One region of the Mesorhizobium robiniae genome, then DNA from elsewhere that is predicted to be linked to it. Evidence: riboswitches for the same ligand, from Rfam matches in the RefSeq annotation. Region 1 holds a riboswitch; the other holds the start of a gene.
The links. Region 1 has a riboswitch for S-adenosylmethionine ahead of ABID19_RS06485 (O-succinylhomoserine sulfhydrylase). Riboswitches for the same ligand answer to the same signal wherever they lie in the genome.
Positions count from the first base shown of each region.

Region 1 (10,686 bases):
GGCGGGCATGCCGAACGCATGGTCGAACAAGCGATTGCGGCCCTGGTCAACGCCGACCCCGGCCTAGCCCAAAAGGTGATCCGCGACGATCTCGTTCTGGACGAAGGACAGCGCGAGATCGACGACAAGGCGATTGTCATCATCGCCAAGCGTCAGCCGATGGCGACGGATCTGCGTGAGATCGTCGGCGCGATCCGTATCTCGGCGGACCTCGAACGGGTCGGCGATCTCGGCAAAAATGTCGCCAAGCGCGTGGTTGCCGTCACGGAAGGGCGCCAGCCGACCAGCCTGTTCCGTGGCATCGAGGCCTTGGCCGACCTGGCGTTGACGCAGCTCAAGGAAGTGCTCGACGTCTACGCATCGCGCTCGGTGGAAAAGATCGGTTTCGTGCGTGACCGCGACGACCAGATCGACGCGGTGTACACGTCCCTGTTTCGCGAGTTGCTGACCTACATGATGGAAGATCCGCGCAACATCACGCCTTGCACGCACCTGCTATTTTGCGCCAAGAACATCGAGCGGATCGGCGACCACGCCACCAACATCGCCGAGACGATCTATTACATCGTCACCGGCGACCAGATGCCGGCCGAGCGGCCAAAGGGCGACAAGACGGACAAGATTGTTCTACCGGCAGCGCTACCCGCTAAGTAAACGGCCCGCCTAAGGGCAGTAGGGCATCGCCTCGTGAGGCGCTTCTCTGCAATTCACCACATACTGCCGTACTGCCTTATTCCCCTATTCCCTTAACTACCTACTGCGCCGCCGCTCCGAGGCAGGCTGAAACGCAACGCGAGCATGGTACTTGCAATAGGGCCCGGTTTCGGCCGCGTCGTTGCCGCAGAAATGGAACTCTTCCGAAAGCGGATCGCCATTGGGCCATTTGCATGTCCGCTCGGTCAGCTCGACGAGTTGCAGATGCCGTGAAATCGGCACGACGACATTCTCGACCGGGCGGATGTAATGACGCGCGACAGGCTCGGCGTCGAATTGCGCCTGCAGCGCCGTCGCGCCGATCGACGTGGTGATATGCCGCGCGGTGCTCGCGGCCCGTGACACCGATTTCTGGATGCTCGATCCCTGTACACTTTTTTTCTGACGCGCCGGCGTGGCGGTTGAACGCCCGCGGCCCGACAGTTTCAGCCGATGCACTTTGCCGATGACCGCATTGCGGCTGACGCCTCCAAGCTGGGCGGCGATCTGGCTGGCACTTAGTCCCTCCGACCACAATTTTCTAAGAAGTTCTACTCGCTCGTCAGTCCAGTTCATGACCGCGCTCCTGCTGAGGCGTGAGGCAATCGGAATCCAATCCCGACCCGGCTTCTGCCGGGCAGACACCACATATATCGGGTGATTAGGTCCGCCGCACGAAATCTAGTTATTTCTCGACTACAATTACCTTATGCGCTGACTCGGTGACAAGAGTCCCGAGGGCAACACGAATCGGTTTTTTCGGTTTTCCCCAACTTGCCCGGTCGCTTATGAGCCGGCATCTGGCTGGGAGGCTTGTCGCGTGTCTTTGCGCGACGTTTTCGTTGACTTCATGGCCGAAAAACACGATAAGCCGCAAAGGCCGCCGCTTTGGCGGCTTTTTGATTTTCCGGTTCCGGAGACGCATATAATGAGCGGTTCGGCGCTTTTCGAGACCTTTACCCGCGCACCCCTGGCCTTCGACCACGGGGAAGGCACTTGGCTGATTACCGACAAGGGCGAACGATACCTCGATTTTGCTGGCGGCATTGCCGTGAATTCGTTGGGCCACAGCCACCCACATCTGGTCGCTGCACTTACAGAGCAGGCCGCCAAGCTCTGGCATATCTCCAACCTCTACGAGATTCCGCAGCAGAGACGGCTGGGTGAGCGGCTGGTCGACGCCACCTTCGCCGACAAGGTGTTCTTTACCAATTCCGGCGCCGAGGCGCTGGAATGTGCGATCAAGACGGCGCGGCGCTACCACTTCGTCAAGGGCCATCCAGAGCGTTTTCGTATTATCACCTTCGAAGGCGCTTTCCACGGCCGCACCCTGGCGACGATAGCGGCGGGCGGCCAATACAAATATCTCGAAGGATTTGGGCCCAAGGTCGAAGGCTTCGATCAGGTCGGTTTCGATGATATCGACGCCGCCGAAAAGGCGATCACGTCGGAGACCGCAGCGATCCTGATCGAGCCGGTACAGGGCGAAGGCGGCATCCGCCCGGTGCCGACACAGTCGCTGAAGCGGCTCCGGCAGCTCTGTGAGCAGCATGACCTGCTCTTGATTTACGATGAGGTCCAGTGCGGCATCGGCCGCACCGGAAAACTGTTCGCGCATGAATGGTCCGGTGTGACGCCTGATATCATGGCAATCGCCAAGGGCATCGGCGGTGGCTTTCCGATGGGCGCCTGCCTGGCCACCGACGAGGCAGCGGTCGGCATGACCGCTGGCGTGCATGGCACCACCTTTGGCGGCAATCCGCTGGCGATGGCGGTCGGCAACGCAGTGCTCGACGTGGTGCTGGAAGACGGCTTCCTGGAGGATGTCCAGCGCAAGGCGCTGTTGTTGAAGCAGGGGCTGGCGGGCGTTGCCGACGAATTCCCTGATGTCATCGAAGACATCAGGGGAACCGGCCTGATGCTCGGCCTGAAATGTGCGATGCCCAACACCAAGGTGAACACGGCGCTGCGCGATCAGCATCTGCTGACGGTTCCGGCGGGCGACAATGTCATCCGCCTGCTACCACCGCTCACCGTCACCGATGCTGAGATCCATGAAGCGCTCGACCGCATCCGCACCGGTGCCCGGGGCCTGGCGGACGCCATCGCCGCGGCTGCCGCGAAGTAACAGTCGAAAGACCCCAAATGAGCCTTCGCCATTTCACCGATCTTTCCGCCGTTTCCGAAGGCGATCTGCGCTTCATGCTGGATGATGCAGTCGTGCGGAAGGCAAAGCTCAAGGCCGGTGAGCGGACCAAGCCGCTCGAAGGCAAGGTGCTGGCCATGATCTTCGACAAGCCGTCGACGCGCACGCGTGTGTCCTTCGACGTCGGCATGCGCCAGCTCGGCGGCGAGACCATCATGCTGACCGGCACCGAGATGCAGCTCGGCCGCTCCGAAACCATCGCCGACACAGCCAAGGTGCTGTCGCGTTATGTCGATGCGATCATGATCCGCACTACATCGCATGACCGGCTGCTCGAGCTGACAGAGAACGCCACCATTCCCGTCATCAACGGGCTGACCGACGATACCCATCCCTGCCAGCTGATGGCCGACATCATGACCTTCGAGGAACATCGCGGTCCGGTTGCCGGCAAGACCATCGCCTGGACCGGCGACGGCAACAATGTGCTGCATTCCCTGCTGGAAGCCTCGGCGCGGTTCCGCTTCAACCTGAATGTCGCCGTGCCGGAAGGCAGTGAGCCGGCGCAGAAGCATATCGACTGGTCGAGGGCGCATGGCGGTAAATTCAATTTCACCCGCTCGCCCGAGGAGGCGGTGCACGAGGCCGACTGCGTCGTCACCGACTGCTGGGTGTCTATGGGCCAGGAGCACCGTGCGCGCGGCCACAATGTCTTTTCACCCTACCAGGTCAATGCGGCGCTGATGGCGAAGGCAAAGCCGGACGCATTGTTCATGCATTGCCTGCCGGCGCATCGCGGCGAGGAGGTCACCGACGAGGTCATCGACGGGCCGCATTCGGTGGTGTTCGACGAAGCCGAGAACCGGCTCCACGCCCAGAAGGCGGTTTTGGCCTGGTGCCTCGGCGCTTGATCCGGGCCACCCTGATCCAGGCCAGCTTGATCCGGCCCACCTTGATCCGGCAATGCGTGGTGCCTATCTCAGGCGCATCACGCAAATCGAGCGCGTTTCGACGCATGCGCCCCGGAGGGCGGCATGGCCGCGCCCCGGAGCTTTGTTATGTTGGAAACTCATCAATTGGCTGAACATCAACCCAAACTCGGCGAATTCGGCTACGCCGGCGACGATCATGTCGTGCCTTTTGAGGTCGGCCCGCTCGACGTGCGCGGCCGCACCGTCCAACTCGGGCCGATGCTCGACGCGATCCTCAGCCGTCACGACTATCCCGAGCCGGTCGCCCGCCTGTTGGCGGAAGCCTGCGTGCTGACGGTGCTGCTTGGCACCTCGCTCAAGTTCGAGGGCAAGTTCATCCTGCAGACCCGCACCGACGGGCCGGTAGACATGCTGGTCGCGGATTTTTCCACGCCGTCGGCGCTACGGGCCTATGCGCGTTTCGATGCCGACCGGCTGGAGGCGCTGACCGCCGCCGGCGAGTCCTCGCAGCAGACGCTGCTCGGCAGCGGCGTCCTGGCGCTGACCATCGACCAGGGCGCCCACACGCAGCGCTATCAGGGCATCGTCCAGCTTGACGGCGAGACGCTGGAGGAGGCCGCGCGCACCTATTTCCGTCAGTCGGAGCAGATCCCGACCGATCTCAGGCTCTCGGTGGCCAAGCTGTTGACCCCAGGCATCGGCGGCGCCCGCGAGCAGTGGCGTGCCGGTGGCATCCTGGCGCAATTCCTGCCGCAATCGCCCGAGCGCATGCGTGTGCCCGACCTTCCGGGCGGCGACGGCGATCCGCGCGACGAGATTCACGATCCGGTCGACAATTCCTGGCAGGAACTGCTGGCACTGCTTGGCACCATCGAGCCGACGGAACTGATCGACCCGACGATCGGCGCCGAGCGGCTGCTTTACCGGCTGTTCCACGAGCACGGCGTCCGCGTCTTCGGCGGCGTTCCGGTCGCCGACCAGTGCTCATGTTCCAAGGAGAAGATCCGCGGCATTCTCGAAGGTTTCTCCGCCGACGAGATCAGGGACAGCACCGAGGATGGCGGCATTCACGTCGCCTGCGAATTCTGCTCGAAGCAGTATGACTTCGACCCAGCGGAATTTACCGCGGCGCAGTGACAGCTGTCAGTTGACGGTGCGCCGTGTGCCCGGCAGGTCGAGCGAAAAGGCGGGGATGGCGATATCGAACGTCTCGCCCCGCTTGTTGCGCATCGTGTAGTGGCCAACCATGATGCCGGAAGGCGTCGGCAACGGGCAACCGGACGTATATTGATAGCTGTCGCCGGGGTTGAGCTCGGGCTGGTCGCCAACGACGCCGGCGCCGCGCACTTCCTCGACGCGGCCGGCGCCGTCCGTGATATGCCAATAGCGCGACAGAAGCTGAACGAACTCGTCCGACTGGTTGTCTATGGTCACGTGATAACCCCAGACATAGCGGTTCTCCGACGGGTCCGAGCGATCTTCCAGATAGAACGGCCTGACCAGCACTTCGATGTTGCGCGTGACGGCGCGGTACATGGATTACTCCGGTTGCTGCGGCAGGGAACATTTGTCCCGCTGCGCGGTTTGATGCGGGAGCGCAGACCCCGTTTGCCGACCTCAAAGCGCACGTGCCGAAAAACAATGTCATTTAAGTGACACATGACAATGCTGGTGTGCACAGACCGTGCCGGGCGACTCGGGCGCTCTGTCGACTACCACATCGGCCCGAAAATCGAGTTTGATTTTCGGGCCGATGCGTAGACTCAAATGCGTTAGAGCGTCCTTGGCGCGTCCAAATGGACGCGGCGCTCTCATGAAACGGCCGCAGGCGGCCTTTCCGGAGTGACCAGATCTCGATGGAACTGACTCTCGCAGCCGCCGTTGCATCTTCAGCCCTTCTTTTTTCAAATCTCGCCAGCATCATGCTCGCCTCGTCGCGGCTCAAGAAGCGGCAGGTCATCGCTGCACCCTCCGGGAAGCCGCCGCCTCTCTCGATCGTCGTGCCGTCGCGTGGCGTCGAGCCGTTCACCGAGGAGACGCTTCAGCGCGCCTTCTCGCTCGATTGGCCACACTATGAACTGATCTTCTGCGTCGCCCATGCCGACGATCCAGTGGTCAATCTCATCAACGCCGCTATTGCCCGTTATCCCCATGTGCCGGCGCGGCTGCTCACCGGCGATGACCGCATTAGCGCCAATCCCAAGCTCAATAACTGCGTCAAGGGTTGGGAAGCCGCACGCCACGACTGGGTCATCCTTGCCGACTCCAACGTGTTGATGCCCAAAGACTATATCCAGCACCTGATGGCCGCATGGCGGCCGACCACAGGCCTTGTCTGCTCGACCCCGATCGGCTCGCGGCCGGATGGCTTCTGGGCCGAAGTCGAATGCGCTTTTCTCAACACGCTGCAGGCGCGCTGGCAATATGCCGGCGAGGCACTTGGCCTCGGCTTTGCCCAGGGCAAGAGCATGCTGTGGAACAAGCCGATGCTTGACGCGAACGGCGGTATCCACGCGCTCGCCGCCGAGATCGCTGAGGACGCTGCTGCGACCAAGCTGGTCAATGGGCTCGGCTTGCGCGTCAATCTCGTCGCCTCACCGTTCGAGCAGCCGCTCGGCCAGCGTACATTTGGCGAAATTTGGTCGCGACAGGCCCGCTGGGCGCGGCTGCGCCGCGTCACCTTCCCGCTGTTCTTCGCGCCCGAGATATTAACCGGCGCGGCAATGCCACTGCTGTTGGCGCTGATCGCGGCGGCCAGTGCCGGCGTCAGCTTGCCCACCACGGCTTTATGCGTACTGCTGATTGCCTATCTGCCGGAATGCATGCTCGCCTGGTCCAAGGGCTGGTATCTCTCGCCACGCACCGTCACTGCGATGATCGTGCGGGATACGGTGCTTCCCGCCATCTGGGCACGTGGCTGGCTGGGCGGTGCTGTCGAATGGCGCGGCAATGCCATGACCATCCGCACCAAGGCTATGACCGAGTTGGAAGAAAGCGTCTGAGAAATCCCTGCCGCGCGGCGACTGCTATTTGGCTGATTTGAGTGCCTGCTCGACATCTGCGAGCAGATCGTCCGTGTCCTCAAGTCCGACGGACAGCCTCAGCGTGCCCGGCCCGATGCCGAGCTCGGCGCGCGCCTCATCGCTCAGATTCTTGTGCGTCGTCGTCGCCGGGTGGGTGATCAGGCTCTTGGCGTCGCCGAGATTGTTGGAAATCAGCACGATATCGAGCGCGTTCTGCAAGGCGAAGGCTGCCTGCTTGCCGCCCTTGACGTCAAGGCAGATCAGCGTCGAGCCGCCCGACATCTGCTTCTTGACGACCGCCGCCTGCGGGTGGTCGGCGCGGCCGGGATAGATAACGCGGGCGATTTCCGATCGCTCGGCAAGAAAATCCGCGATCTTGCCGGCACTTTCCGTCTGCTGACGCACGCGCAGCGGCAGCGTCTCCAGGCCCTTTAGCAGCGTCCAGGCGTTGAACGGAGACAGGCTGGGACCGGTGTGGCGGAAATAGTCGTGCAGGTTCTCGTCGATCCACTTCTTGTCCGACAGGATGATCCCGCCGAGGCAGCGACCCTGGCCGTCAATGTGCTTGGTCGCCGAATAGACGACGATATGGGCGCCGAGCTGCAACGGTTTCTGCTGCAAGGGCGTGGCAAAGACATTGTCGACGATCAGCCGCGCGCCGATCGAATTGGCAAGCGAGGCAACGGCTGCGATGTCGACGACTTCCAGCGTCGGATTGGTCGGGCTTTCAAGAAAGAACAGCTTGGTGTTGGGCCTGACCGCCTGTTCCCAATTGGCGATTTCGGTGCCGTCGACCAGCGTCGCCTCGATGCCGTATTTCGGCGCCAGCGTCTCGACCACCCAGCGGCAGGAGCCGAACAGCGCGCGCGCCGCCACGATATGGTCGCCGGCCCTGGCGCTGCACAGCAGCGCCGCCGTCACCGCAGCCATGCCCGACGCTGTGGCGCGGGCATCTTCGGCGCCCTCCAGCGCACACATGCGCTTCTCGAACATGTCGACCGTCGGATTGGCGTAGCGCGAATAGATGAAGCCCGGTTCCTCGCCCTTGAAACGGGCCTCGGCCGCTTGCGCGGTGTCGTAGACATAGCCCTGGGTGAGGTACATCGCCTCGGAGGTCTCGCCGAAACCGGAACGCAAGGTCCCGCTATGCACGAGTGCTGTCTGAGGTTTCCAATTGCGCTTCTTGCTTGTCATCACTTTTGTTCCAGACACAAAAAAACCGGCCGCGAAAGTCGCAACCGGTCCATACGGCCTTGCGGCCCGACGGTCCTTTAGCGACTTGTTTAACGTGGCTGCAAGCCGACCGGCCAAATCACCACGGGATAACGACCCTTTAGACCCGGACCTCGCTTGCGTCAATTGCCGGCATGATTAAGAGGTTTGTACCAGCAGGTTCCGCAAAAGCCTGCCCTTGGGTCTGACCTGAGGGCGTCTCACGGTTTTGCGGCATAAGACTGCAAGAAACGAGACCTTGCCCGGCCTTCAAGCGGAGCCAGACTTTGCGGCAGACAGGCATTCTTCCCGATCAGGACATTTCCGCACTGTTCCAGTCGGGTGCGCTGACGTCGCTGCGCGCGCTCGACGCCGACCAGATCCAGCCAGCCAGCCTCGACCTCAGGCTTGGCGACAAGGCCTGGCGGGTGCGCGCCTCTTTCCTGCCCGGCCCAAACCACAGGGTCGCTGAAAAACTCGACCGTCTGAAGCTGCACGAAATCAATCTCGCCGACGGTGCGGTGCTGGAGACGGGCTGCGTATATATCGTGCCGCTGCTCGAGAGCCTGGCGCTTCCGGCAAATATTTCGGCCTCGGCCAACCCGAAGAGCTCGACGGGACGGCTCGACATCTTCACTCGCGTGATGACCGATCGCGGCCATGAGTTCGACAAGATCGCTGCCGGCTACAACGGTCCGCTCTATCTGGAAGTCAGTCCGCGCACCTTTCCGATCGTCGTCCGCGCCGGCTCGCGGCTGTCGCAGATCAGGTTCCGCACCGGCAATGCGCTTTTGTCGGAAAGCGAGCTGCACGAATTGCACCGTGCCGAGACGCTCGTCGCCACCGAGCCACCCAACATTTCCGGTGGTGGCATCGCGCTGTCGATCGATCTCGATGGCGATAAGGATGGCCTGGTCGGTTACCGCGGCAAGCACCACACCGGGCTGGTCGACGTCGACAAGCGCGCCGCGCAGGATGTCGTCGACTTCTGGGAGCCGCTCTACAAGAGCGGTGCCGGCGAATTGGTGCTCGATCCGGACGAATTCTATATCCTCGTCAGCCAGGAGGCGGTGCATGTGCCGCCGCTCTATGCCGCCGAGATGACGCCCTTCGATCCGCTGGTCGGCGAATTCCGCGTCCACTATGCCGGCTTCTTCGATCCGGGCTTTGGCCATTCGGCGGCCGGCGGCACCGGCAGCAGGGCGGTGCTTGAAGTGCGCAGCCACGAAGTGCCGTTCATCCTCGACCACGGCCAGATCGTCGGGCGCCTCGTCTACGAGCACATGCTGAAGCGGCCGCAGGCACTCTACGGCACCGATCTCGGCTCGAACTACCAGGCGCAGGGCCTGAAACTGTCCAAGCATTTCCGCGCCGCGCGCTGATCGCCGATCACGATCAGACCGTGCTTGCCTGAACCCTGCGGGTCGTGCTTGGCTGTGTCCAGCCGTCAGGGTGGCTCTGAACCAAGGGAACAAAAAAATGCAGATTTCAAGATGGATCGCATCGGCAGCAACAGCCGCCATGCTGGTGATATCGGCCGGCTCCTTGTCGGCGCAAGCACAGGAAAAATTGAAGATCGCCACCGAAGGCGCCTATCCGCCGTTCAACACCATCACCGCGGACGGCAAGCTCGTCGGCTTCGATATCGACATCGCCGAGGCGCTTTGCGCTCAGATGAAGGTCGAGTGCGAACTTGTCACGCAGGACTGGGACGGCATGATCCCGGCGCTCCAGGCCAGAAAATTCGACGCCATCGTCGCGTCCATGAGCATTACCGAGGAGCGCAAGAAGCAGGTCTCCTTCACCAACAAATACTATACGACGCCGCTTTCGCTGGTGGCCTTGAAGGACAGCGATATTGCCTCGACCGAACCCGCCGCAGTCGCCGGCAAGACGGTCGGCGCCCAGGCTTCGACCACCCAGGCCGACTATGCCCAGGATGTCTATGGCAAGGCCGGCGCCGAGGCAAAGCTCTATCCGACCCAGGAGGAGGCGGTTGCCGACCTGATGAACGGCCGCCTCGATGCCGTCCTCTCAGACAAGTTCGTGCTGACGGACTGGATGAAGAAATCGAGCGACGGCTGCTGCAAGATGGTCGGTGACGTCAAGGGCACCGAGACGGAAGCAGGCATCGCCGTGCGTCAGGAAGACAATGCGCTGCGCGAAAAGCTCAACGCCGCCATCGATGCGATCGTCGCCGACGGCACCTACAAGAAGATCCAGGCCAAGTATTTCGACTTCGATATTTATTGAGAGTCAGCTTCGCTGGTCAGCCGCGAAAGAGATACTCTTTCGCGGCGCCCAAGCAGCCATGAAATTGGCCGATAAAGCGCAGTTCGCGTATGGCCAAACGCTTCCTGCCCCAAAACCCTTCGGTCTGTTTTTCCTCGTCGAGCGCCGCCTTTGAGCCGCGCTTCAAGAGGAACAACTGCTTGTTGAGGCAACCGAGAATATGGGCTCTGGCGGAGTCGATACCGCAAACCCTGCCATTGTCGTTCAGCCTGTCGCTGCGAAGCGCTGATGTCATGCGATCCGTGTTGCGCATCAGAAAGCCCACCTGCACTTTCGAATAGCCGGTTGCCAGAAGACGGCTTGTCATCGCCGAGCGGGCTTCACGGTAGGATTTCGGGCTGCATTGGCCGGCGCTAAAGACCACCGATGGCTGGATCAGGAGCAGGGC
Region 1 is NZ_JBEPMC010000002.1:432,971-443,656, reverse strand. Features, by position in the region: gene phoU (phosphate signaling complex protein PhoU) at 1-654, shown strand, start outside; gene ABID19_RS06515 (GcrA family cell cycle regulator) at 751-1,269, opposite strand; gene ABID19_RS06510 (aspartate aminotransferase family protein) at 1,622-2,821, shown strand; gene argF (ornithine carbamoyltransferase) at 2,839-3,750, shown strand; gene ABID19_RS06500 (Hsp33 family molecular chaperone) at 3,874-4,908, shown strand; gene apaG (Co2+/Mg2+ efflux protein ApaG) at 4,915-5,307, opposite strand; gene ABID19_RS06490 (ceramide glucosyltransferase) at 5,628-6,773, shown strand; gene ABID19_RS06485 (O-succinylhomoserine sulfhydrylase) at 6,798-7,988, opposite strand; SAM riboswitch at 8,046-8,123, opposite strand; gene ABID19_RS06480 (2'-deoxycytidine 5'-triphosphate deaminase) at 8,294-9,388, shown strand; gene ABID19_RS06475 (ABC transporter substrate-binding protein) at 9,486-10,259, shown strand; gene ABID19_RS06470 (hypothetical protein) at 10,276-10,686, opposite strand, start outside.

Region 2 (10,686 bases), on a different contig from region 1:
TGCCGCGCCGCTGCTGTCGACGCTGGTGCTGATATCAGCCGGTTTCGCCGAGCCGTCCCTGCGCATCCTCGCAGCTTGCGTGCTCATCACCGGCGGGGCAGCGCTTGCGGCGAAATCGCTGTTCTTGCGCAAGCAGGCGACGGGCGAGGCCGGGGCGTGATGCCGTTTCCCGGCGGCATCGAAGCCAACGCCAATGCGACGCTGCTGTTTTCGCTGGTCGCGGCGGTGATCTACGCCTTCACCATCGACATGCCGCCGACGCTTGCGCGTTCTGCGGTCAAGACGCTGGCAGTAGCGATGCTTGCCGTGCTGGCATCGCTGGAGGGCGGTCCATGGCTGCTCGTCGCTGCACTAGCGCTCAGCGCCATCGGCGACGCATTCCTGTCGTGCGACGGTGAGAAAGCCTTTCTCGGCGGGCTGACCAGTTTTCTCCTAGCGCATGGGCTTTACGTCGCGCTGTTCCTGCGTTCCGGCGGTGGGATCGGGCTGCTCTCGGCCGAGCCGTGGCGCGCGGCGATCGCCGTGGTAATGATCGTGTTCGCGCTCGCTATGGTTTTTGCGCTCTGGCGCCGTGTCGGTCCCGCCCTGCGTCTTCCGGTCAGCGTCTATATCGCGGCAATCCTTGCCATGGGGATTTCAGCACTCACGCTGAGCAATTTCTGGGTCATCGGCGGCGCCGTGCTGTTCATGGCGTCGGACGGACTGCTGGCCGCGGAAAAATTCCTGGCGCCCGCCATCTCGCCGCACCGCGTCTGGATGCGCTATGCGGTCTGGACGCTGTATTACCCTGCCCAGTTGGGGATCACTCTCGGCTTCCTGCTGAAACACGGCTCAGCCTAGGTCAAAATTCACTCGGCTGGCTGCCATGTGGTAAGCGGACGACGCTGCTCGCTTCGCGTTTGGCATGCCCGGGTTGCATCGGGTTTGCAGAACAGGCATTGACGTCAAGGGAGCGTTTGAGGTGGCTATGGAAGAAAAAGCTGAATCGAAGAGGTCGGTCCGCAAGCGTGCCGATGAAATTAAGCCGTTTCGCTGCAAGCATCTGATCGCTGTCTTGGAGAATCCGACTGATGTGAAGAATATCGGAACAGTGATCCGGAACGTGAATGCCTTAGGTGTCGATAAGGTCTATGTAGTCGACCCTCGGCGATCCCTCCCCGACGACTGGCAGGATTTGCGTGGTCGGAGATCGGTGTCAAAGACCTCTGTCTCCGCGGTGAAATGGACGTTCGTAAAGCGTTTCGACAGCACCGATGAGTGTTTCGGCCATCTCGAAAGAAAAGGATTCAAGTCGATCGCCACATCGCCGCATGTGAAAGGCAAGGCCAGTATTTTCCTTCACGAAGGCGACTACACGGCTCATGCCAAACTCGCAGTCTGGTTCGGCAGCGAAGCGATTGGTATCAGCGATCTGGCTGTCGAAAGAAGCGAGATGTGCGTCTGCATTCCGATGTTCGGGATGATCGAAAGCCTTAACCTCGGAACGAGTTCAGGGATCGTTTTGTACGAAATCACAAAGCAGAGGCGCGAATATCAAAGCATGTACAGGCGACGCGACCGAAAGGGGGAGCGCTCCACTCCGTTGCCCACTGTTCTCCTTCCAGAGACTTAGCTGGGCTAAGGGTCGGATTTCGTCGTTCGAAGCGATTGGGTTTTAACCCTGGGGTGTGCCCGGCTCCCAGTCCGGCTCTGCCAGCTCGAAGGCGGCGAAATCGAAGCCTGGCGCCACGGTGCAGCCGACCAGCGTCCACTCGCCCAGACTGCGTGCCGACTGCCACCAGCCTGCCGGCACGACGATCTGTGGCCGCTCGCCCGCCGCCAGTGCCGTGCCGAGCACCTGCTCGATCACCGGTCCGTCTTCCTGATGCATCGACAGCGCCAGCGGCGCGCCGGCATAGAAATGCCAGACTTCGGCCGCGTCTTTGACGCGGTGCCAAGCCGACAGTTGCTCTTGCTCCAAAAGGAAGTAAATCGCCGTCGAATGGCCGCGCGCGCCCTCCACGCCATCGCGGAAGGTCTCGGCATACCAGCCGCCTTCCGGATGCGGTTTCAAGCCGAGCGTTGCGATGATTTCGGCGGAGGTGGTCACGATTTCCCGACCGTCGACGACGCTCAGAAATTGTCCTTGCGCTTGCGAATCTCGGCGAACACTTCAGCATCGGAGGCTTTCTCCATGCCGAGATGCTTGCGGATTGCCGGATCGTGCCAGCGCAGGAACGGATTGGTCGACAATTCCTCGCCGATCGTGGTCGGCAGCGTCGGCTTGCCGTTGGCGCGCAGCGCCTCGATTTTCGCGGCGCGCTCCTTCAACGCCGAATTGGTCGGGTCGACGGTCAGCGCGAAGCGGGCGTTGGAAAGCGTATATTCATGGCCGCAATAGACGACCGTTTCGGCCGGAAGTGCCGCGAGCTTCTTCAGTGACTCGTACATCACCGGCGGCTTGCATTCGAACAGCCGGCCGCAGCCGAGCGCGAACAGCGTGTCGGCGGTGAACGCCACTTTCGACCCTGGCAGATGATAGGAGACATGGCCCGCCGTGTGGCCGGGCGTGGCGATCACATCAATCCTCTCCTCGCCAAGGTGGATGACCGAGCCTTGCTCGACGGTTTCGTCGATGCCGGGGATCTTGGCGTTTTCCGCCTCCGGTCCGACGATGCGCAGCTTGAAACGTTCCTTCAGCGCCAGATTGGCCTCGACATGGTCGACATGGTGGTGCGTGGTCAGGATCATCGTCGGCGTCCAGCCGGTGCGCTCGATCGCAGCCAGGATCGGAGCCTCCTCGGGTGCGTCGATAATCGCCGTCTGGCCGCTCTTGGGGTCATGCACCAGCACACCGAAATTGTCGCTGCGGCACATGAACTGTTCGATCTCAACCGGCATGGCGTCTCTCCACTGCAGCGCCGTGCGTCCAATTGGACGACAAAGGGCGCTCTAACACGTTTTATCGGCTGCATCGTGCTTCCCCGAAATCGAAACCGATTTAGGGCGATGTAGTTGTCGCCGCAGACATAGGGCGCTTGCTCGTGGATGTCATCCGCCTTTGTAGAACTTGGCGCCTTTGTTGAACTTGAACGGCATCGAAGATACCGTCCCGCGCATGCATTCCGATATCGTCGACCTTCGCTCCTTCTATTCGACCACGCTCGGGCGATTGGCCGAACGGTCGATCACCATGGCGCTGTCCTCGATATGGGCTGTCGTGCCCAACGAGCGGCTGGTCGGCCTTGGCTACACCTTGCCGTGGCTGGAGCGGTTCGGCACCGATGCGGAGCGTGTCTTTGCCTTCATGCCGGCGACGCAAGGCGCGGTGGTCTGGCCGGCAACCGGGCCGACCGCGACCGCGCTGGTCTTCGATGAGGAATTGCCGCTGGTCGATGCCTCGATCGACCGCATGCTGCTCGTCCATTCGCTCGAACATGCGGAGAACCCACGTGAGACGCTGAACGAAATCTGGCGGGTGCTGTCGCCCGCCGGGCGCGTCGTCATCGTCGTGCCCAACCGGCGCGGCGTCTGGGCCCGTTTCGAGCATACGCCGTTCGGCAGCGGCCGGCCTTTCTCGCGCGGCCAGCTCACCGAATTGCTGCGCGAAGCAAACTTCACGCCCGCTGCATGGTCCGATGCCCTGTTCTTCCCGCCGTCACGGCGACGCTTCATGATGCAGTTCCACAATGTGCTGGAGCGCGCCGGCCGCAGGTTCTGGCCGATCTTTTCCGGCGTCATCGTGGTCGAGGCACAGAAGCGTCTCTATCAGGGCGTGCCGGTCGCGCAGCGTGCCTCTCGCCGCGTCTTCGTACCGGTTTTCTCGCCGCATGGCGCCACCAGGCTCGGCCGCATATCGCGGACCGAGACCACAACATTGCCGGCCCGCCGATGACATTTTCGTGATCGGAATTGCGCTTTTTCTTACCTATCTGTCGAGGACGGGTTCGCCACCCGATTGAATCGACCTGTTCACCGGTTTCAGCACCGCTTCCGAATTCAAGGACCTCACCAATGGCTGATCACCTGGATGTCGAGGCCAGCGCCAAGACGGTCACCACGTCGATCGAGGCCAGCAGCCTGCGCGACCAACTGGCGACGATCAGGCTGGCGCTGACGACCTCGCCGATCCGCAAACAACTGCTCTGGGCCTGCGTCGGCATAGTCGCCGTCATTGTGGCAACCTCTATCGGGCAGGTTCTGCTCAATCGCTGGAACGAGCCGTTCTACGACGCGCTGGCGCGGCGCGACATGCAGGGTTTCCTGCACCAGCTTATGATCTTTGCCGGCATCGCCGGCGGGCTTGTGGTGCTCAATGTCGGCCAGACGTGGCTCGACCAGACGATCCGGCTGAAGCTGCGTGAGGCGTTGACGCTCGATCTGATCGGCGAATGGATGCGGCCGGCTCGCGCCTTCCGGCTTGCCAACGCCGGAGCCATCGGCGTCAACCCCGACCAGCGCCTGCAGCAGGACGCCGGGCACCTCTCCGACCTTTCTACCGGCCTCGGCATAGGGTTGTTGCAGTCGTCCATTCTGCTTGTTTCTTTCGTCGGCGTCTTATGGTCGCTGTCTTCGGGCTTCGTTTTCCATTTTGGCGGCTATTCGCTGGCCATTCCGGGCTACATGGTGTGGGCCGCGATCCTCTATGCCGGCACCGCCTCCTGGCTGAGCTGGCTGGTCGGACGGCCGCTCATCCGCTTCAACAGCGACCGCTATACGCGTGAAGCGGAGCTGCGCTCCTCGGTGGTCCGCGTCAATGAGAATGTCGACGCCATCGCGCTTGCGCATGGCGAGGCCGACGCGAGACAACGGCTAGAACTCGACCTCGGCACCGTGCTGGGCGCGATGCGGCGCATCTATGGCGCCCAGATCAATCTTTCCTGGGTGACCGATACCTATGGTTGGATCACTGTCGTCGCGCCGATCCTTGTCGCCTCGCCGGTCTATTTCGCCGGCGACATCAGCTTCGGCGGGCTGATGATGGCTGTCGGCGCCTTCAACCAGGTGCATTCCTCGTTGCGCTGGTTCATCAACAACATCAGCGGTATCGCCGATTGGCGCGCCACGCTGATGCGCGTCGCCGATTTCCGCATCGCGCTTGTCGAAACCGATGCGCTGCACGACACCGAAGAACGCATCAAGATCGGCGAAAATCCGAATGGCAGGCTGACATTCGAGAAACTGGAAATTGCCTCGCGGGATGGATGTACGAAGCTCGCCGAGCCCCATGTCGAAATCCGCGCCGGCGAGCGCGTCATGATCACCGGAGATCCGCGTGCCGGCAAGACGCTGTTCTTTCGTGCCATTGCCGGTCTTTGGCCGTGGGGAAGCGGGCGGATAGGCATGCCGGCCGGAGAGGTGCCCGCCTTCGTTCCCCGCAAGCCCTATTTCCCGCTCGGCACGCTGCGCGAGGTGCTTGACCACGCCAATGCCGCGGTCAGCGATGCCGAGATATCGGCTGTGCTTGCCGAGGTCGGCCTCGAGCGTCTGTCGTCCTCGCTCGATCGCTCCGCGCGCTGGGAGCGTGAACTGAGCGAAGACGAACAGCGCCTGCTTGCCTTTGCCCGGCTGGTCTTACGGCAGCCGAAATGGGTCATTATCGACGAGGCCTTGGACACGTTCGACGGCGCGACGCTGAGGCGGGTGCTGTCGATGCTGGAGACACGTCTTGCCGATGCCGCGATCCTCAATATCGGTCGTGGCCAGCATGACATTGAGTTCTTTCCGCGCTCCTTGGCCATCGTGAAGGACGTCGAACGGCCCGCCCTCAAGCCAGTCCGTGTCAGGGCCGGCGCGATCGAACCGCCTCCGGCTGTTGTCGCAGCCCATCGAGGGAAGTAATCAGGTTTTGTTTCGCCGTAATGGGCTCTGTTTGGCTCAGGCCGGCCGCGCGCCATATTTGGCGCGGAATTCGTCGTAGAGATCACGACGCCAGCGCCGGCCGCCGACATAGCCGCGCAACAGCTGTGGCAGCGAATAGCCGAGCGCTTTCGACGACCGATTGGCCAGGTAGCCGGCAAATGCCTGGGAAATCCTGCCCTTTATCGTATCGGCGATGATCTGCCGTGCAATCATGTAAGGTGGAATATCGGGATAGCGGTCGATGATGTAGGGGTGTTTGCAGATCAGGTTTGCGTAGGCTTCGACATAGCCGTCGCGTTGTCGTGAAATCGAATTCTCCGAATTGTACTTTTTCCAGTCGACCTCTTCGGACAGTTGCGCGCCACTGCGCCCGGCGAAGCGCAACAGCAATTCGCGATCCTGCATCCGTGCGATGTCGCTGTCATAGCCGCCAATCGCCAGCAACGCCTCGCGCCGGGCGGTAATCGCCGATCCGGCTATGAAGATCGTCTGCGCGACCAACGCCCTTTCCAGCGTGTTCCGGGTCAGGAACGCGCCGCGGTTGATGCAGTTGGTGCTGCGGTCGCCCTTCAGGGAAACAAACGAACTGATGAGGACGTCAAGCGTCGGATTCTCGTCGAACCACGCCAGCGTCCGCTCCAGCCGGTTCGGCAAGTAAACGTCGTCGGAATCCAGGAATGTCACCACAGGTGCCCGCGCCCGTTCGATCCCGGCATTGCGAGCGGCGTTGGCGCCTCGCCATTTCGCACCGACATAGATGAGGCGAGGGTCGCGAATGGCAGTCAGCGCCGCTTCCGTGCCGTCGGTCGAGCCGTCGTCGACAACAATGTGCTCGAAGCGGGTGAAGTTCTGCGCAAGCACGCTCTCCACGGCACGCAAGACTTTGCTGCGCCGGTTGTGGGTGGGCGTGATCACCGTGATGAGGGGAGCGGGGTCCGTCTCGGGCATATCGCCTCAGTTATGCCCCGCGTTCCGCAGCCATCGAATGGATTAGCCGATCGCCTATCATGCCCGTCCCAGGATTGCGTTCGATTCGACGCTACAAAAAAGAAGCGATCATGTCATCACAAACTATTGAGGCGGAACCCATACGCCGGGAGTTCACTGCCGGCGGACGGATTCAAGGAAGCGACCGAAACCACGAACGCAGCGGTACCTAACTATGTCCGACATAGTCAGGCACGACTTCGATTTCGTCGCCAACGAGACCCGCAGCGAAACTGAGTTGGCCCCAAAACGCCAAACTGTAGAATGCCAGACCGACAATCAGGGAGAATGGAATTTGCCAGAGCGGCATGCCTGTCTGGCGGGCATGGCCGGTTATGCGTCGCGTTGTGCGCCACGACATGGTGAACCATCGGCTGAACGATTTCACAATCCGCTGCGTACGGCTGGGCGACTTCAGCTCCACAAACTTCCGATCGGCATCGCGGCCCGTTACCAAAGCGCGCCAGTAAAAGAACCGCCAACCACGTGGCGAGTAATGATAGACGCGTGCGTTGACGTTCAGAATTTTGTGGCCTTCACGTCGAAGTTCATGCGTTAGCAAAGTGCAGGAAACCTTGAATCCATTGTTTTTCGCAAAGGGATGATTGACAATCCAGTCGCGCCGAAAAGCACTGTTATTGGCGTTTATAGCTCGCTTGGAAGCAAATCTTGCGTCGCCCTGAGGCATAGGGAAAAACCAAATCAGGGCGAACGTCCTTGAAAAGAAATCATCATGCGAAAGATATGTATATCCGTTCACGCAAGTAATTTTAGGATCTTGAAACGGGTCAAGAAGAGTTGGAAGCCAGCCCGATTCTGCCACGGTATCCGAGTCGATGAAGATGACGATGTCTCCATCGGTTGACAGGATGCCGTTGTTCTTGAGTTCGTAATATCGACCGCCTGGACAAGCGGTGAAGATCAGGTCGGCAACCTGTTCCAACTGTGGCGCCTCATTTGAGATACTGCTGCGCAGCGAGGCAGCGTCCGAGTCTCGCCCGCCGTGAGAAATGACAACTCGCGGCCTTGCAAAACCAGCTGGGGAAACCGCAGCGATTTCACGAGCCAAAGCAGTCAACCCAACGCCGATCTCGTCCCAGTCGATCGACTTGGCGTTCTCCATTTCCACAACGAGGGAATAAGTTGGCTGTTCTTCAACCATCTTTACACCGCAAACTTTATCAGAGGTCACTTTGTTCGGCGCGGCTCGCGACGATACCGGTTCGGAGTTAGTTATACATAGCAACGCCTGCCGATCAAGAAACACTGTCATCCTTGGAGCGAGCTACCGCTTCAGCAGGAACACCGCTTGCTGGCCGAAGAAATTCCAGAACCACCACGGCATCGAGAGGCCGATCCTCTGGCCATTGGCGTCGAGCGCGGTTGCCTTTTCCACCGTTGCGCCGAGTTCGTCGCAGAGATTGACGAAGTCCCGGATGGTGCAGAAGTGGATATTGGGCGTGTCGTACCAGGAATAGGGCAGGTCCTTCGTCACCGGCATCCGCCCGTCGAGGAACAGCGAAAGGCGCACCCGCCAATGGCCGAAATTGGGGAAGGAGACGATGGTGTGCTTGCCGATCCTGAGCAACTCGTCGAGCACCAGCTTCGGGTTGCGGGTCGCCTGCAAGGTCTGCGACAAGACGACGAAGTCAAAACCCTTGGCGGGATAGAATTTGAGGTCCTTGTCGGCGTCGCCCTGGATGACGGACAGGCCGCGCGCCACGCATTCGTTGACGCCGCGTTGCGACAGTTCCATCCCGCGGCCGTCGACCTGCTTCGTCGCCTGCAGCAATTCGAGCAGCAGGCCATCGCCAGAGCCGACATCCAGCACCCGCGACTGCGCCGGGATGAGATCGGCGACGACTTCGAGGTCGACGCGCTGGGCGTGATTGACACTCATGATGCCGGTCCAAAAAGTCTGCAATCCTCGGGCGTCATGCGCTGAGCCCCCTGGCTCGAGCCGCCGAGGCGATGAAGCCGTTGATGGCGGCAAACAGTTCCGGCTCGTCGAGCAGGAAGGCGTCGTGACCGCGATCGGTCTCGATCTCGACAAAGGAAACCGAGGCGCCGGCCGCGTTCAGCGCGTGGACGACCGAGCGGCTCTCCTCGGTCGGAAACAGCCAGTCGCTCGTGAAGGAGACCAGGCAGAAACGGGTCTTGGTGCCGGCAAAGGCGTCGGCCAGCCGCCCGCCGTGGTCGGCGGCGAGGTCGAAATAGTCCATCGCCCGGGTCATATAGAGATAGGAATTGGCATCGAAGCGGTCGACGAAGGTCATGCCCTGATGGCGCAAATAGCTCTCGATCTGGAAGTCGGCGTCGAAACCGAACGTTAGCGCTTCACGATCCTGCAGGTTGCGGCCAAACTTTCGATGCAGGGCCGCCTCCGACAGATAGGTGATGTGAGCGGCCATGCGCGCCACGGCCAGTCCCTTTTCCGGACGCTTGCCCTGTTCGAAATATTTGCCGCCATGCCAGTCCGGATCGGCCATCACCGCTTGCCGGCCGACCTCATGGAAGGCGATGTTCTGTGAGGAATGGCGCGCCCCGGTGGCGATCGGCAGCGCCGAAAAAACGCGCTCCGGATAGCTCGACGCCCATTGCAGCACCTGCATGCCGCCCATCGAGCCGCCGAGCACCGAGAACAGTTTTTCGATGCCGAAATGGTCGACCAGCATCAACTGTGCCCGCACCATGTCGCGGATGGTGATGATCGGCAGGTCGAGCCCGTAGGGCTTGCCGGTGGCAGGATTGGTCGAGGCAGGGCCGGTGGAGCCGAGGCAGCCGCCGATGACGTTGGAGCAGATGACGAAGAAGCGGCTGGTGTCGATGATCTTGCCGGGGCCGATCAGCACTTCCCACCAGCCCGGCTTGCCGGTCACCGGATTGGTGCTGGCGACATGCTGGTCGCCGGTCAGCGCATGGCAGACGAGAATGGCGTTGGAGCGGGCGTCGTTGAGCGTGCCGTAGGTCTTGTAGGCGATCTGGAACGGTGACAGCAGAGTGCCGGCGTCGAGCTTGAGCGGCTTGTCGGCACCAAAACGCAACACGGGGCTCGACGGCTCGTCGGCCTCGTTGTTGGTTCTCTTAGTGCGCAGCGCGACCATAGCATCCTCTTACATCAACCCATCGCGCGTTTCCGAAAATCGGAACCGATTTTCGCGTCGATGCGATTGTCCGGCCGGCAGCGGACAAACAAAAACCGGCATTGCCTTCGCAAAGCCGGTTACAGGATGCAAACGGCCCTTTAGCAAGTTGTTTAACGTGGCTGCAAGCCGACCGGCCAAATCACCACGGAATTTCGCCCCTCTTCTAGGGCCGGCGCGCCTCGGCGTCAACGGCCAGCCGCTCACGCCTCTCGACATTCCGGGCCACGGCTTGTATTTCCGCTGCGGCTTTCCAGGCGGAAGCGTTCTCGACGGATTTTTATAGTATGAACCAGGCATCGGATCAGGCACGTCCAACGCCCCGCGCGGGGATACTGGATATCGAAGCCTATGTGCCGGGCAAAAGCACGGCGCCGGCCGGCGTCGCCAAGGTCCACAAATTGTCCTCGAACGAGAACCCGCTCGGCCCATCGCCGAAGGCGATAGAGGCCGCTCGCGACGTTGCGGCCAGACTCGACATCTATCCCGACGGCACCGCAAGGCGCCTGCGGGAGGCGATCGCCGAGGTGCATGGCCTCAACCCAGCCAACATCGTCTGTTCCAACGGCTCCGACGAGATCCTGGGCCTGCTGGCGCAGACCTATCTCGCGCCCGGCGATGAAGCCGTCATCACCGAACATGCCTTCATGGTCTACAAGATCTACATCCAGTCGGCAGGTGCTGTCCCGGTGTCGGTCAAGGAAACCAATGAGCG
Region 2 is NZ_JBEPMC010000015.1:100,671-111,356, reverse strand. Features, by position in the region: gene yddG (aromatic amino acid exporter YddG) at 1-160, shown strand, start outside; gene ABID19_RS30465 (lysoplasmalogenase) at 160-840, shown strand; gene ABID19_RS30460 (TrmH family RNA methyltransferase) at 968-1,612, shown strand; gene ABID19_RS30455 (cupin domain-containing protein) at 1,655-2,089, opposite strand; gene gloB (hydroxyacylglutathione hydrolase) at 2,113-2,880, opposite strand; gene ABID19_RS30445 (class I SAM-dependent methyltransferase) at 3,098-3,874, shown strand; gene ABID19_RS30440 (ABC transporter ATP-binding protein/permease) at 3,994-5,820, shown strand; gene ABID19_RS30435 (glycosyltransferase family 2 protein) at 5,857-6,789, opposite strand; gene ABID19_RS30430 (glycosyltransferase) at 6,998-8,101, opposite strand; gene metW (methionine biosynthesis protein MetW) at 8,114-8,728, opposite strand; gene metX (homoserine O-acetyltransferase MetX) at 8,763-9,932, opposite strand; SAM riboswitch at 10,053-10,130, opposite strand; gene hisC (histidinol-phosphate transaminase) at 10,259-10,686, shown strand, end outside.
Region 2: it holds a riboswitch for S-adenosylmethionine, as region 1 does, so the genes downstream of both, metX (homoserine O-acetyltransferase MetX) here and ABID19_RS06485 (O-succinylhomoserine sulfhydrylase) in region 1, are expected to answer to the same signal.